One region of the Cobetia sp. 5-11-6-3 genome, then DNA from elsewhere that is predicted to be linked to it. Evidence: predicted binding sites of a transcription regulator. Region 1 holds the regulator's gene; each other region holds the start of a gene.
What was found. The regulator sigma-54, encoded in region 1, starts transcription at its own class of promoters, with help from an activator protein. The targets are predictions, from matches to a motif close to TGGCACNNNNNTTGCTNT.

Region 1 (3,760 bases):
AATCCTCTCTCCCCGATTTCCGCTTCACGATGGCCTGAGTGATCGTGAAGCCTTACCAGTTCTGCCAAGGAGCACTCCATGACTTCAACGACTCTCACGCCCTTGACGGTCTGGCGCCAGACACTCAGACCCGGTGTCATGGCCCTTGGCCTGGCACTTGGCATGACGACGCTTTCCCCGACCGCACTGGCGCTGGACAGCGATGCCAACCAGCCGATCAACATTGCCGCCGACTCACTGTCACTGGATGACAAGGCCGGCACGGCCACCTATACCGGTCGCGTGGAAATGCGCCAGGGCAGCATGAAGCTGGATGCCGCGCGCGTTGACATCAGTCGCGCCGACAGCGGCGAGATCTCCCTGGTCAAGGCCACCGGCCAGCGCGCCTACATGGAGCAGAAACCCGATACCGACGAGCGACTGGTCAAGGGCTGGGCGAATACCATTCGCTACCACGCGCTGGAGCGCCGGGTGGAACTGGTCGGCGATGCCCGTCTGGAGAAAGGCGACGACACCTTCGAAGGCGGCTACGTGGAATACTTCCTGGACAAGCGCCAGGTCAATGCCAGCAATGGCACCGATGCCTCATCCTCCGAGGGGTCACGCGTCCACATGACCCTGACGCCACGTGGCGCCAATGCCAGCAAGGACCAATGAGCATGACTGCTGCCAGCCCACGTACCCTCAGCGCTCGTCATCTGGCCAAGGCCTACAAGGGTCGCAAGGTCGTCAAGGACATCTCGCTGGAAATCCGCCAAGGTGACATCGTAGGCCTGCTGGGCCCCAACGGGGCCGGCAAGACGACCTCGTTCTACATGATCGTCGGCCTCGTGCGCTCGGATGCCGGTAGCGTGACCATCGATGACCACGACCTGTCCGGCGCCGCCATGCATCAGCGGGCTCGCGCCGGCATCGGCTATCTGCCCCAGGAAGCCTCGATCTTCCGCAAGCTCTCGGTGTCCGACAACATCATGGCGATCCTCGAGACGCGCAAGGACCTGGATCGCAACGGACGCAAGGCACGCCTGGAGGAGCTGCTCAACGAGTTCAGCATCACGCATATTCGTGACAGTGCCGGCATGAGCCTTTCCGGCGGGGAGCGCCGCCGCGTGGAGATCGCTCGCGCACTGGCCACCGAGCCGGACTTCGTGCTGCTCGATGAGCCGTTTGCCGGCGTGGACCCCATCTCGGTGGGCGAGATCAAGAGCATCGTGCGCCAGCTGCGCGACCGCGGCATCGGGGTGCTGATCACCGACCACAACGTGCGCGAGACACTCGACATCTGCGATACCGCCTACATCGTGGGCGATGGTCAGATCATCGCGCATGGCGACGCCGACACCATCCTCGCCAACCAGCAGGTGCGTGATGTCTACCTGGGCCATGAGTTCAAGCTCTAGCCCGAGAGTGCCGTCAGCCTGGTGAGTGCCGTCCGACCTCTTCTGCTCTCACCAGCACCCTCCACCACCCGCCACTTCCTGCTTCACTGTCGGGGCCTCGTTCCCCGCCCCCTCACGCAAGCGCCTCGACATGCGCTTGCGTAATCTCCCCGTGAACCCTCCTGCTCTGCCACACCTCACTCGAATGCATGACGTCCATACCACCTTGGTGGCAACATGGCATGCAAGTTGCTTGAATATTCTCGACTGCCCCTTGTCAGTGCCCCGACCCACGGTATAGCGTAGATGCACGTTCCTTTGCCGTGAATGACAGACCCCATGAAACCCACCTTGCAGCTTCGACTCGGCACTTCCCTGACCATGACCCCGCAACTTCAGCAAGCGATCCAGCTGCTGCAGTTGTCGACGCTGGACCTGCGTCAGGAGATACAGCAGGCGCTCGAGTCAAACCCCATGCTGGAGCTTGACGAGGAATACGAGTCGCTGGATGTCGCGGAGACACAGGACAAGAGCGAGATCTCCACCTCCGAGACCAACAGCGAGATTCCTGAAGAATACCCTCTCGACAGTGACTGGTCGGACCTCTACCAGGACCACGCAGGCAGCCTGACCAGTTCCGGCAGCGGAAGCTCGAGCGAGGACGGGCCGGACTTCGATCGCAACACCAGTGTCGAAAGCCTGCAGGACCATCTGCGCTGGCAGCTGGCGATGACGGACCTCGATGCGCGTGAACGGCAGATGGCGGAGAGTCTGATCGATGCGGTGGATGGGGCCGGCTACCTGAGCATGAGCCTGGACGAACTGGTCGATGGCCTGCGAGGTCAGGGACTGCCCGGCCTCAAGGCGTCGGAACTCGAGCAGGTCCTGCTGCGCCTTCAGCAGTTCGATCCCACCGGTGTGTTCGCTCGAGACCTGCGCGAATGCCTGCTGCTGCAGCTGGCCCTGCTGCCGGACGATCTGCCATTGCTGGCCCAGGCCCGCCGTCTGGTGCGGCAATTCCTCGAGGCACTGGGCAATGACGATCGCAAGCTGCTCAAGCGTCGCCTGAGCCTGGATGATGATGAGCTGGATCACGTCATTCGTCTGGTACGGGCGCTCGACCCGCGCCCGGCGTCCGCCTGGGGCGAGCCTGCCAGTGATTACGTCATCCCGGACCTGCTGGTCCGTCATACGCGTCACGGCTGGCAGGTCGAGCTCAACCCGGAAGCGCTGCCCAAGCTGCGTATCCAGCCGGAATATGCCGCCCTCATCAAGCGGGCCGACAAGTCCGCGGACAACACCTTCCTCAAGGACAATCTTCAGGAAGCCCGCTGGCTGATGAAGAGCCTGTCCTCACGCAACGACACCCTGCTCAAGGTGGGCCGCGAGATCATGGCGCGCCAGATCGACTTCCTCGAGCAGGGGGAAGAAGGCATGAAACCGCTGATCCTTGCCAACATCGCGGAAGTGGTCGAGATGCACGAATCCACCATCTCGCGGGTGACCACCCAGAAATATATCCACACCCCGAGAGGCGTGTTCGAACTCAAGTTCTTCTTCTCGAGCCAGGTGGGTGGCAGCGGCAACGGTGACGCGCACTCCAGCACCGCGATCCGTGCGCGCATTCGCAAGCTGATCTCGGAAGAACCGGCGCGCAAGCCATTGTCCGACTCACGCCTGGTGGATCTGCTGGCCAGTGATGGCATCGAGGTAGCGCGCCGGACGGTCGCCAAGTATCGCGAGGCCATGGGCATCCCCTCCTCCAGCGAGCGCAAGCGCTTGGCGTGAGTCTCGACAACGGATACCCGCAGGCCAGCGGGCTCCACACGTCGGAGCGCTGAAGCTCGCCCCCTTGCACCTGCCATCCTGGCATCATCTGCCAATCGGTCGTCTGAATACCGGTTGGCAATGCCTGTCCTTGCGACTGCGTGAGTGACTTCACGCCCCCAATTGCCTATTTTTCCAGCCACTTTTCTCCAGAGTGCTTTCTTTTTCTCTCACATCCCACGGACAGATAGCCAGGTGTCCCCACCGACTCCTGCCACACGAACGTCGACGTAAATGCTGACATTGGCCACAAACGGCCGGTTTCTCGAGCCCCATTCCGTCCGTGATGCGAGGCGATGCTCATGAAGAACCTGCTGATATCCCTCGCTGGGTTGAAGACAAGCCTTGCCCCACGATGCAGCGCAGCGTTGATCTTTGTTCAAAGCTTGGGCATTGTCGGGGTAGACGCTCGGTACACCGGCACCGCCGCTCTCGCCAGCAGATGATCGCCACGAGACCATGGCCGGAGTCAGAAAGTGGCCGCGCGTTCAATCAGGGTTTGCTCGCAGTCAAAAAGGGTTACAATTCAAAGGCAACCCGCTGGATAAAGGAGC
Region 2 (3,760 bases), on a different contig from region 1:
CGCTGCATCTGGGCAGCATACCAGCGGGTCTGCGAGCGCCACGGGAAGTTGGCCGCGTAGCGATGGAAGATGGTCCAGCCGGGATTTTCCCGCTGGAACGCCTCCACCGACTGCTCGACATCCACGTCGCGCAGTCCACGCGCCACCACCGAAAGCGGCACTTCCTGCATGCCTTCATCATGCAGCCACTGCGCGGCCTGCTCACGGTTGCCCGGGCGGTCCAGCCAGGCACAGGCCTTGAGCAGCGCGCGAATCAGCGCCTGATGCGCCAGCGGGTGCTGCTCCGCCCAGTCCTCGCGCACGCCCAGCACCTTTTCCTGCCCGAAGCGCCAGATATCATGACTGCCCGCCACCACCTGCCCCATGCCCTGCACGGCGGCCAGACTGTTCCAGGGTTCTCCGACACAGAAGCCGTCCAGCGCGCCACTTGCCAGCTGCGCGGCCATCAACGGCGGGGCCACCGCACGCATCTCGATGTCGCGATTCGGGTCGATCCCGCCGGCCGCCAGCCAGTAACGCAACAGATAGCGGTGAGAGGAGAAGGGATGCACGCTGGCAAGCTTGAGCGCCGCCTCCCCACGCTCGCGGCGCTTCTGCACGTGCGCCGCCAGCGCCCGAGACACCGCCAGCGGAGAGCCCAGGTCATGCCCCTCCTCGGCCAGCGCCGCCATCAGGGCCCGCGACAGGGTGATGGAGTTGCCGCCCAGATTGAGCGTCATCGCGCTGATCACCGGTGTGGCGCGGCCATCCAGCCCCAGGGTCGAGGTCAGCGGCATCAGCGCCAGCATCTGCGCGCCCTGCAACACGCCGGTCTGCAGGTCATCGCGCAGTGCCGCCCACGACGGCTGCCACTTGAGCGTCACGGCCAGCCCCTCCTCACGGAAGAACCCCTGACGCTCCGCCACCACCAGAGGAGCCGCGTCATTGAGCGGCATCAACCCCAGCGTCAACTGATGACCATTGAGAAGAGAATCACTGAGCATCACATCCACCTTTTGAACGATCGAAAGAGAAGGACATCACGAGACTCGGCTCAGTGCCGACGCGACGCCTTGAGCAGCTCATCGGCCAGCTCGTGCAATGCCAGACGCCGATTCATCGCGGTCTTGCGCAGGTATTGGTAGGCCGCATCCTCCCCCAGTCCGCGACTCTCCATCACCAGCGCCTTGGCGCGATCCACGCTGCGCCGCTGTATCAGAGTGGTCTGGGTGCGATTGAGCTCGCCCTTGAGGGCACGGTGAGCCTCGAAGCTGGTGATGGCCACCTCGACCATGCTGCGCACCATCGCCGGCATGACGTGATCCACCACGTAGGCGGACACGCCGGCGCCAGCCGCCTGGCGCACCAGGTCCGGCGCGTCCTCACTGGCCAGCATGATCATCGGCTTGGGATAGTGACGCCCCAGCTGGCCGAGGTGCTCGAGGGTGTCACGGCTGGGCAGGTCGGCGTCGATGATCACGGCATCCGGCTGATGGTGCTGCACCAGCGCATGCAGGTCCTCGTGTTCATCGACCCGCAGCGCCACCTCGAAGCCGGCGCTCAACAGCGCCTGCTCCAGAGCGGCGGAACGCTCGCTGCGCACATCGACGATCAACACGGTCACGGGCATATCAGGCTTCCTTGGCAGTGTGTCAGGCGGTGGTGCCGGGGTGTCAGGCGACGCCTCGAGCGATCAGGCACCGACGTCCGAGATCAACGACGACGGCGTCTTCGCAAGCGGGAGTCAGGATGGCGTCACGCCTCTGACACTGCAGGATTCATGCCACAAACTGGTGCAGCGCTGGCCTTAAAGGCCTTCCGCAGTGCGCAAGGGCGCGCCCGGCTGCACAGCAATGATGCATGGCGTGATCTGGCGATCTCTCGCCCGCCACGTGCGCCAGACTGGATCATCCTCACCCCGCCGCGCACCGCCACTGGGCATCGCCCTGCTTACTCCCCACTGCTGTCTTGCCCGACATGATGATTCCAAGCCCTTGATATGACGGGGGTTGGACGCACAACACCCCCGCAAGTGGCGCGCTACTTGCTTTGAGTCAGGCAATGGCAGACAAGCGTGCCATGCATCATCCATGACGTGGACCAGGCTCCCGGGAGTACGAGTGCGTCGAACCAGGCCCCTCAATGACGAGGCGCCCCGCTGTCGTTCACAGCTGTTCGACCACCCGTCGTGCGCCGAGACCCTGGCGTCCGGCACCGACGCTGTACCAGGAGCCCACTCATGGATATTCGCAACAAGGCCAGCCGTATCCGGCTGTTCAGCTTCAATACCCCGCAGATGCGCGCCTTCCACATGTCGTGGTTCGCCTTCCACGTCTGCTTCTTCGGCTGGTTCGGCATCGCGCCCTTGATGGCCGTGGTGCGCGATGACCTCGGCCTGACCAAGACCCAGATCGGCAACACCATCATCGCCTCCGTCGCCATCACGGTGATCGTGCGACTTGCCATCGGCGTGCTGTGTGATCGCATCGGGCCACGCAAGGCCTACACCTGGCTGCTGTGCCTCGGCTCTCTGCCGGTGATGTGCATCGGCTTCGCCGACAGCTTCGAATCCTTCTTCCTCGCCCGTCTGGCCATCGGTGCCATCGGCGCGTCCTTCGTCATCACCCAGTACCATACCTCCGTGATGTTCGGCCCCAACGTGGTCGGCACCGCCAATGCCACCACCGCCGGCTGGGGCAACCTGGGCGGCGGCACCACCCAGATGCTGATGCCGCTGGTGATGGCCGGCCTGCTGATGCTGGGCGTCGAGCAGACCCTGGGCTGGCGTCTGGCGATGGTCGTGCCGGGCATCGTGCTGTTCCTCACCGGGATCGCCTACTACTTCTTCACCCAGGATGCGCCGGACGGCAACTTCAGCGAGCTGCGTGAGCGTGGTGAGCTGCCCAAGGCCGAGAAGGAATACAGCATGCGCGCCACCTTCGGCGCGGCGGCACGCGACATCCGTGTCTGGGCCTTGTTCCTCGTCTACGGCGCCTGCTTCGGGGTCGAGCTGACCATCAACAACGTCGCCGCCATCTACTTCTTCGATCACTTCGATCTCGACCTCGCCACCGCCGGCCTCATCGCGGGACTGTTCGGCCTGATGAACCTGTTCGCGCGCACCCTGGGCGGCGTCTTCTCCGACCTGTTCGCCCGTCAGTCCGGCCTCAAGGGTCGCGTGCGCTGGCTGTTCATCGCGCTGCTGTGTGAAGGCGTGGCGCTGGTCGGCTTCGCCCAGATGGAAACCCTCGCGGTGGCCATCGGCATCATGCTGGTGTTCAGCCTGTTCGTGCAGATGGCGGAAGGCGCCACCTTCGGGATCGTGCCCTTCGTCAATCGCAAGGCACTGGGCGCGGTGGCCGGTATCGTCGGCGCGGGTGGCAACGCGGGGGCTGTCGCCGCGGGCTTCCTGTTCCGCAGTGAAGAACTGACCTACCAGGAAGGCCTGATGTATCTGGGCATGGGCGTGATCGTGATCTCGCTGTTCGCCCTGCTGGTGCGCTTCAGCGCCGCCACCGAGGCCGAGGAAGGCCGCGCCTATGACGCCGCCGTCGCGGAACGCAAGCAGCAGAGCGACCAGCAGCCCGTGTCTGTCTGAGCCTGTCTCTTCCTGAGACTTTCTCAAACCTCTGACACATGCAGCCCTGATATACGGAGCCCTGATACACGGAGCCCTGACATGCAAAGGCCCCGCCTCTTGAGAGGCGGGGCCTTTGTGCATTCACACCTTGCGGTTCGCCGTGCTCGCGAGCGAGTCACGGCCAGCCATCAGCTGTCGGTA
Region 3 (3,760 bases), on a different contig from region 1:
CCAATCCTCATGCGGGTAATCGTCAGAACCGACTCAGCTGATATCGGGACGCTTGTCCATCGGTGCTGCCACTACCCCACCGGAACGTGCCGGCACGCTGGAAGATGACTCGGTTGCCATGCTCTCCGGGTAGGCCTTGGCCGGCACTTCGAACAGGTCCAGCCCGAGCACTTCGACATGCGGCGGCACGCGCAGCAGGTTGAACTTCTTGAGCAGATAGGCAACGCCCCAACCCGGCACGAAGCCCGTCACTGCCATCACCACCGCGCCTGTCAGCTGCCCGGTGAAGGAGACATCCGGCACGCCTTCGCCGACATTCGGGAAGCCCGCGGCGAAGACACCCACCAGTACCACACCGTAGAAACCGCAGAAGCCATGTACCGCGAAGGCGCCGACGGAGTCGTCCAGGCCACGCTTCTCGAGCAGCGCGCCGATCTTCGGCATCAAGGCGCCACCGGTGACCGCCAGTACGAAGGCCAGGCCCGGGTTGTAGAGATCCAGCCCCGCCGCGACGGTGATGATGCCGCCCAGCGCACCGGACATGGTCCAGAACGGGTCACGCGAGGACAGATAGGCACCGATCACGCCGCCACCGAAGCCCATCAGGGTATTGAAGGCGAAGGCTGAGAGGTTGGTGCGATTGCCATAGATGGTGGTCCAGCCGATGTCACCGGTGTTGAAGATGATGCAGCCACCCAGGAAGCCGAAGAAACCGACGATGATCAGCATCAGCCCGATCAAGGTCATCGGCATGTTGTGCGGTGCGATCACCTGCGGCTTGCCATCGTCACTGTACTTGCCGATACGCGCGCCCAGATTGAGCAGCACGCCCAGCGCGAAGAAGCCGGCCACGGCATGCACCACGCCCGCCGCGCCGACATCGTGATAGCCCAGCTTGTGCAGCATCCAGCCATCCGGATGCCAGCCCCAGGCACCCGCCAGGATCCAGACACCCGCACCGAGAATCACCGCCAGTAACAGGAAGGCGCCCAGGCGGATGCGTTCGATCACCGCCCCCGAGAGAATCGAGCCCGTGGTCGCACCGAACAGGGCAAAGGCCGCGAAGAAGATACCGGTGCCCATGTCATCGGCGTCGGGGCGCATGCTCGCGCTCCACGGCAGTGCCGCGGAAGCCTCGATGGGAATCAGCCCGTTGGGGAAGGCGTTGTAGATCCACCAGCCCACGAAGTAGAAGGCGGGGATGATCGAGGCCAGCGTCAGCACGTTCTTCATGCCGGACGCCAGGGCATTCTTGGAACGGGAGGCACCGATCTCATAGGCCAGAAAGCCTGCGTGGATCAGGAACATGATGGCGGTACACCACCAGTAGAACACCTCGATGTTCATCGCCTGGTGCATATCCAATATGCTTTGCAACGTCTTTTCATCCATCGTCTTTTCTCCTTTTCCGGGCCGGGTCTGCCACCGCATGCCTGCCGGTGGAAACCCTGTCTGCCCGAAGGTTGTTGTTGTTTTTCAAGGGGGACCTGCTGGATAAAGCAAGCGACATGCCAGATGCCCCCTGATGGCCACCTTCAGTAATACGTTGTTTTCATTGATATCTTCTCGAAATCGTGGACACCTCTTCACATATGAAGCCCGGAAATCACCACCTGGCAAGAGGGTGTTCGTTATTGAGGCAGGCAGGCGGCGTCCTGCACCGTGATATGACGTGAGTCGTACTGCATATACGGATCGTCACCGGCCAGCCTCACGCGCGAGGTCTCGGTCATGCGTCATGCATCACTCAGCTGCGCACCTTGAGACGCTCAGGATCATGGAAAGGCAATGTCACCACCTCGGCGACGAGACGCTTCTGGTGACCATCCAGCTGACCGATCTCAAGCTGCGTTCCGGGGCTTGAGAAATCCGGGGCGAGACGACACATGGCGATGGACTGGTTGAGCAAGGGAGAGCGGGTCGCGCTGGTGATCACCCCGACCGGATAACGCCCGTGATAGACCAGATTGCCATGGCTGACCAGCTCGCTGCTGTCCACCCTCAGGCCCATGATCCGATGGCGGGATTCCGGCGTCTCGCGCTGCATGGCCGCACGCCCGACGAAATCATCCTCCTTGCTCTTCATCGGCACGGTAAAGCCGATGCCCGCCTCGTAGGGAGACGTCTGCGGGCAGAATTCATGGCCAGCGAAGATCAGCCCCGCCTCTATCCTCAGCATGTCGAGGGCATCCAGCCCCAGCGGCGCGATGCCATGCAGCTCACCGGCCGCCCAGATCGCCTCCCACACGGCCGGGGCGTCATGCGGATGACACCAGATCTCATAGCCCAGCTCACCGGTATAGCCGGTCCGCGACACCATCAGCGGGATGCCATTCGGCCCCGCCAGACGGCCGACCATGAAGCGGAACCAGCCCAGCGTTTCCACCTCCGGCTGGGTACGCGCATTCCAGATCAACGGCGCCAGCACCTCGCGGCTCTTCGGCCCCTGCAGCGCGATGTTGTGCAGCTGATGGGTGGAGTCGCGCACCGTGACGCGATAGCCCTGCTGCTCTGCGAGATCCCGCAGCCACTGGCCGCTGGCCGGATCACCACAGATCCAGCGGAAGGTCTGCTCGCCCATGCGGAACAGGGTGCCGTCATCGAGCATGCCGCCGGTTTCCTGACACATGGCGGAATACACCACTTCTCCGATGGAGAGTCGGCGCACGTTGCGGGTCAGCGCATATTGCAACAGGCGTTCGGCGTCCGGTCCGGCGACCTCGAACTTGCGCAATGCGGAGAGATCCATCACCGCGACCCGTTCGCGACAGGCGAGATACTCCGCCTTGGCCCCCCACCCCTCGTAATGGGTGGCCAGCCAGTAGCCGTGGTAATCGATGTACTGCTTGGTCAAGGCGGAGGTGCAGGGATGGAAGGCGGTGGGCAATGTCATGCGCGGCAATTCCTCGGGCCGGTTGCGATAGGCGATACCGCGGGGGAAGTCATGTTCAGCGGCGTAGATACGCACATGGATATCGGTCGGCACCCAGCCGTTGGCGGCGTCGATGTCGTCCGGACAGGCGGATGAGGCACAGATGAGGTCACGGTCGGCGCGCAGCAGCACATAGTCGCCGGGTCGTGACCAGGGCTCATCCACCGCCAGGGTGCCGCAGGGCTGTACCCAGGTATTGAAGAAGAAGTTGATGGCCGGCCAGCTGGCACGCTGTCGGATACCATGAGACGCCGACAGGGCATTGTTGAAGTTGACCGTGCAGCTGTCGTGACCGAAGTAGCCGTGGTGTTCGTAATACTGCGGCGAGCAGGCAAGCATGAAGCTGTCATGGCGTCCGACCGTGTCCTGGATCACCTCGAGCATCGGATGCAGGTGCTGATCAAAGAACACCGAATACAGTCCCGGATTGGGCATGCAATGCCCGGACAGGCTGCGCGTGGCGCCAGCATCCAGCCCCAGCTCCTCGCCCTGTGCCCAGGCAGTGGCGTCGAAGGCCACGAAGTCGGAGCACTGACGCCCCGCCACATCGATGATCTGGATCCACTCGCCCTGCTTGACCTCATAGACCTCGACCGTGCCCGCCGCGACTCTCGTCTCCTGTCGGATCGGTGCCAGCGGCACCGGCAGATGTTCCAGCCCCACAAGCCCGGTGCAGAAATGGGACACCTCAAGCTCGGTGGCCAGCCGCTCTCCTTCGATCGTCATGTCACTGCCGGGGGCCAGCAGAATCAGGCGTGCGGCAGGCGCTTCCAGCGGCCAGCGAATCTCGGCCGGCAATCCGGCCGCTGACAGGCGCTGCCAGTACGA
Region 4 (3,760 bases), on a different contig from region 1:
GACCAGTTTCATCGTCTCTCTCCTTGGGTGATGGTGCGGGTGGCGTTGCTGCTCGCCACGCCAGCCCCTATTGCTCAAGCATACACCGCTTATCCGGTCAGGAAAAAAGACTCCCGCCAGGTGGCGGGAGTCTTTGGGTGTCGCGTGAGTCTCGATCCTTGATTACTTGCGGCTGGAGGTGAATTCCGGATACGCCTCCATGCCACATTCCGCCAGATCGACGCCTTCGTACTCTTCCTCTTCGCTGACGCGCAGTCCCATGATGGTCTTGATGACCAGCCAGACCACGAAGCTTGCGATGAATACCCAGGCGAAGATGGACACGGCGCCCAGCAGCTGTGCGGAGAAGGTGGCATCGTCATTGGTCAGCGGCACTGCCATCAGACCCCAGAGACCGACCACACCGTGGACGGAGATGGCACCGACCGGGTCGTCGAGCTTGAGCTTGTCGAGGCCGACGATGGAGAACACCACCAGCAGGCCACCGACGGCGCCGATCAGGGTGGCAGCACCGACACTCGGTGCCAGCGGACCAGCGGTGATGGCGACCAGGCCAGCCAGGGCGCCGTTGAGGGCCATGGTCAGGTCAGCCTTGCGGAACCACAGGCGGGCGAGGATCAGGGCGGCGATGACACCCCCGCAGGCAGCGGCGTTGGTGTTGACGAAGACCTGAGCGACCGCGTTGGCTTCATCGATGTTGGACAGCACCAGCTCGGAGCCGCCGTTGAAGCCCAGCCATCCCAGCCACAGGATGAAGGTGCCCAGGGTCGCCAGCGGCAGATTGGAGCCCGGGATGGCGTTGATCTCACCGTTCTTGCCGTACTTGCCCTTGCGAGCCCCCAGCAGCAGCACGCCAGCCAGTGCGGCGGAAGCGCCTGCCATGTGCACGATGCCGGAGCCGGCGAAGTCACTGAAGCCCGCTTCGCTCAGGAAGCCGCCACCCCAGGTCCAGTAACCCTGGACCGGGTAGATGACGCCCGTCATGACCACGGCGAAGGCCAGGAAGGCCCACAGCTTCATGCGCTCGGCGACTGCACCGGAGACGATGGACATGGCGGTCGCCACGAACACCACCTGGAAGAAGAAGTCGGAACGCGCGCTGTAGTAGATGTCGCCACCGGAAGCGAGCGCTTCCTCAGCGGTATTCTCGGCGCCGATCAAGAAGCCCAGGCTCGGCAGGAAGCCGCCTTCGGCGCTTGAGTACATGATGTGGTAACCGACCACCATGTACATGGTGCAGGCGATGGCGAACAGCGCCACGTTCTTGGTCAGGATCTCGGTAGTGTTCTTGGCGCGTACCAGGCCAGCTTCCAGCATGGCAAAGCCGGCAGCCATCCACAGCACCAGGGCGCCACAGACCAGGAAATAGAAGGTATCAAGTGCGTACTTGACCTCGATGATCTCGTTCATGCGGGATTCTCCTTTATTATTGTGCGCGGGGCTCAGACAGCATCGGCGCCGCGTTCACCGGTACGGATACGGATCACGTCATCCAGCGGGGTGACGAACAGCTTGCCGTCGCCGATCTTGCCGCTGTTGGCTGCCTGGGTGATGGCGTCCAGCACCGTTTCCACACTGCTGTCATCAACAGCCACTTCAATCTTGACCTTGGGAAGGAAGTCGACGACATACTCGGCGCCGCGATACAGCTCGGTGTGGCCCTTCTGTCGCCCGAAGCCCTTCACTTCCGTGACCGTGATGCCTTGCACGCCGTTGTCGGCCAGCGCTTCACGCACGTCGTCCAGCTTGAAGGGTTTGATGATGGCGGTGATCAGTTTCATGTGCTGCCCCCGTTTGCTACCGCAATGATCTGTCATGTTGAGTGCGGCCAATCAGACACTGCTGGTGGCCTGTTCCTGACAAGTGCATCGCACGAGGTATGCCATGAGGTTAAAAAATCTTTAAATTCATCTAGTTGTGCTGAGGGAAAAAGCAGCTCCGCAGCAAGGCCAAAAATGACGGCAAGGAGAACGCCATGGCGATGCACCGCTTTGGTGCCTGAATTGCGGCTTTCGAGGTAGGAGATAGCGCTAATATGGTGCACAAGGGCCGGTGCCTGCCGTCGGTTGTGAGAGATTCGGGGTCGAGACATGCGTCAGGCCAGCGGGTTGCGTATCCTTGCAACATGACATGATGTCCCCCACGTTTCGGGGAGATCCTTTTCTCTGACCGACAGTCCCATGATGGGCCCGTCGGCTTGCAATGGCTGAGGTGGAGCATGTTCAAGAACGACGTCATCGGGCGTATGGCCCAGCAGATCGGTGAGCGCCTCCAGGACGCCTCGCACGGCCCGGAAGAGCTGCAGAAGTCCGTACAGGGCGTGATGCGCAGCGCCTTTGATCGCATGGAACTGGTGTCGCGCGAGGACTTCGACATCATGATGGATGTGCTGACGCGGACTCGCGGGCGTGTGGAGTCGCTGGAGAAGCAGGTCATCGCACTTGAGGCGCTGCTGGAGAAGCAGGGACTGGTGGCGGGTGCTGCGTCGACCACCGAGCCTGCCGTGGCGGTGGACGATGAGGGAGAGGCCGCGCTGGCAAAGCGGGAAGCCGCCAGCCACGCCGAGGAGATCGAGCGTCAACGCGACGCCTGAATGGCATGCTGCCAAAAAAACCGCCACACCCGTCGAGGTGTGGCGGTTTTTTTGTGTCCGTCGCATGAGGCGGGTGCCGGGCAGGTCAGACCGTCTGTGGACGAGACCCCATCAACCAGCGAACCAGGCCCACCAGAGATGCCACGATCCAGAACACCTCGATCACGAAGCTGGCGAGATTGAAGTTGATGCACAGGCTGATCAACAAGAGGATCGCCCCGCTCAGATTCATGAGGTTGTAGGTCAGGCTACGTGCATCGAGTCTGCCAATCTGCAGCAGAAAGAAGGCACCGACCACCAGAGAGGTGCCGAGCATGCCGATGATGTCCGCCATGGGTGCCAGCGAGGCAAGCATGTCTTGCATGGGGTGTTACTCCTGAAACAAGCCGAAGTCGTCCTGAATGGCTGGCCCTTTCCGTGGGTTGGACGATTCTCTGCCACCCTTGGGTGGCCTCCTTGAGACAGCTTGGCGGTTGTATCAGCAGGGCCGAGACAACCGATCAAATATACCAGCAGTCCCCCTCTTGAGGCACTCCTGTAGCGCCTGGAGTACCGCCTTGCATGTTCCATCAGCACTCTTCTGGTGCAGGCCCGAGGGCTTGTGATCAGCCAAGTGTTCCATGTCGCCAACTTCGTGAAATATCTGCTAGAACGCGCGTTATTTCATGGAAAAAGCCGGTTGATGGGCTATTTTCAACGTTCAGTCCGCATGAATGTCTCGAGCTGAACAGACACGGCAGCCAGTCCGGCGCATCGAAGGAGGCTGGCATTGGGTGGGGCCTGCGTGACTCTCGGGAAAGGCACTCCCTTCCCCCGCGCCTCTTCTCTTGAGCCCAGCCTCCTGAGTCATGCCAGAGCGTTTCTCCATTCACTTCTTCATGAACTTCTCCGTGAAACTCTTCATGAAGTTCATGCCGCGATGTCGTCGGGAAACGCTGCCGTTGGTTCATCGTGCGGGTGCCTCGCCCGTTCCGGGTGACGATATTGCCTCTCTGCCGCCTGTTTCGCCGGTCTGGCCGGGTGCTGGAGGAGGGCTGATGTCGCCCTCAGGTGTTGATTCAGAGTGTAATGCGTCACGCTTCGATGAGGTGGTGCGGCTCGGCGTCCATATCGATAGGGTTTTGCGTTGCCAGATGATGGATATTTGAGCGCTGGGAAATTCCCTGT

Region 2: a site for sigma-54 is predicted at 2,013-2,030, ahead of HXS66_RS05060 (NarK family nitrate/nitrite MFS transporter). Genes of this name have one in related genera too.
Region 3: a site for sigma-54 is predicted at 1,497-1,514, ahead of HXS66_RS13845 (ammonium transporter). Genes of this name have one in related genera too.
Region 4: a site for sigma-54 is predicted at 1,868-1,885, ahead of HXS66_RS10780 (P-II family nitrogen regulator). Genes of this name have one in related genera too.

Annotation. Positions count from the first base shown of each region.
Region 1 is NZ_BLWJ01000001.1:798,099-801,858, forward strand. Features, by position in the region: gene lptA (lipopolysaccharide transport periplasmic protein LptA) at 79-657, shown strand; gene lptB (LPS export ABC transporter ATP-binding protein) at 660-1,400, shown strand; gene HXS66_RS03350 (RNA polymerase factor sigma-54) at 1,719-3,167, shown strand.
Region 2 is NZ_BLWJ01000002.1:253,855-257,614, reverse strand. Features, by position in the region: gene HXS66_RS05070 (CmpA/NrtA family ABC transporter substrate-binding protein) at 1-983, opposite strand, end outside; gene HXS66_RS05065 (ANTAR domain-containing response regulator) at 1,034-1,609, opposite strand; gene HXS66_RS05060 (NarK family nitrate/nitrite MFS transporter) at 2,219-3,577, shown strand; gene HXS66_RS05055 (hypothetical protein) at 3,748-3,760, opposite strand, start outside.
Region 3 is NZ_BLWJ01000008.1:161,898-165,657, reverse strand. Features, by position in the region: gene HXS66_RS13845 (ammonium transporter) at 34-1,392, opposite strand; gene HXS66_RS13840 (DUF1989 domain-containing protein) at 1,748-3,760, opposite strand, start outside.
Region 4 is NZ_BLWJ01000005.1:236,716-240,475, forward strand. Features, by position in the region: gene glnK (P-II family nitrogen regulator) at 1-12, opposite strand, end outside; gene HXS66_RS10775 (ammonium transporter) at 163-1,410, opposite strand; gene HXS66_RS10780 (P-II family nitrogen regulator) at 1,443-1,781, opposite strand; gene HXS66_RS10785 (accessory factor UbiK family protein) at 2,219-2,593, shown strand; gene HXS66_RS10790 (hypothetical protein) at 2,679-2,957, opposite strand; gene HXS66_RS10795 (hypothetical protein) at 3,484-3,741, shown strand.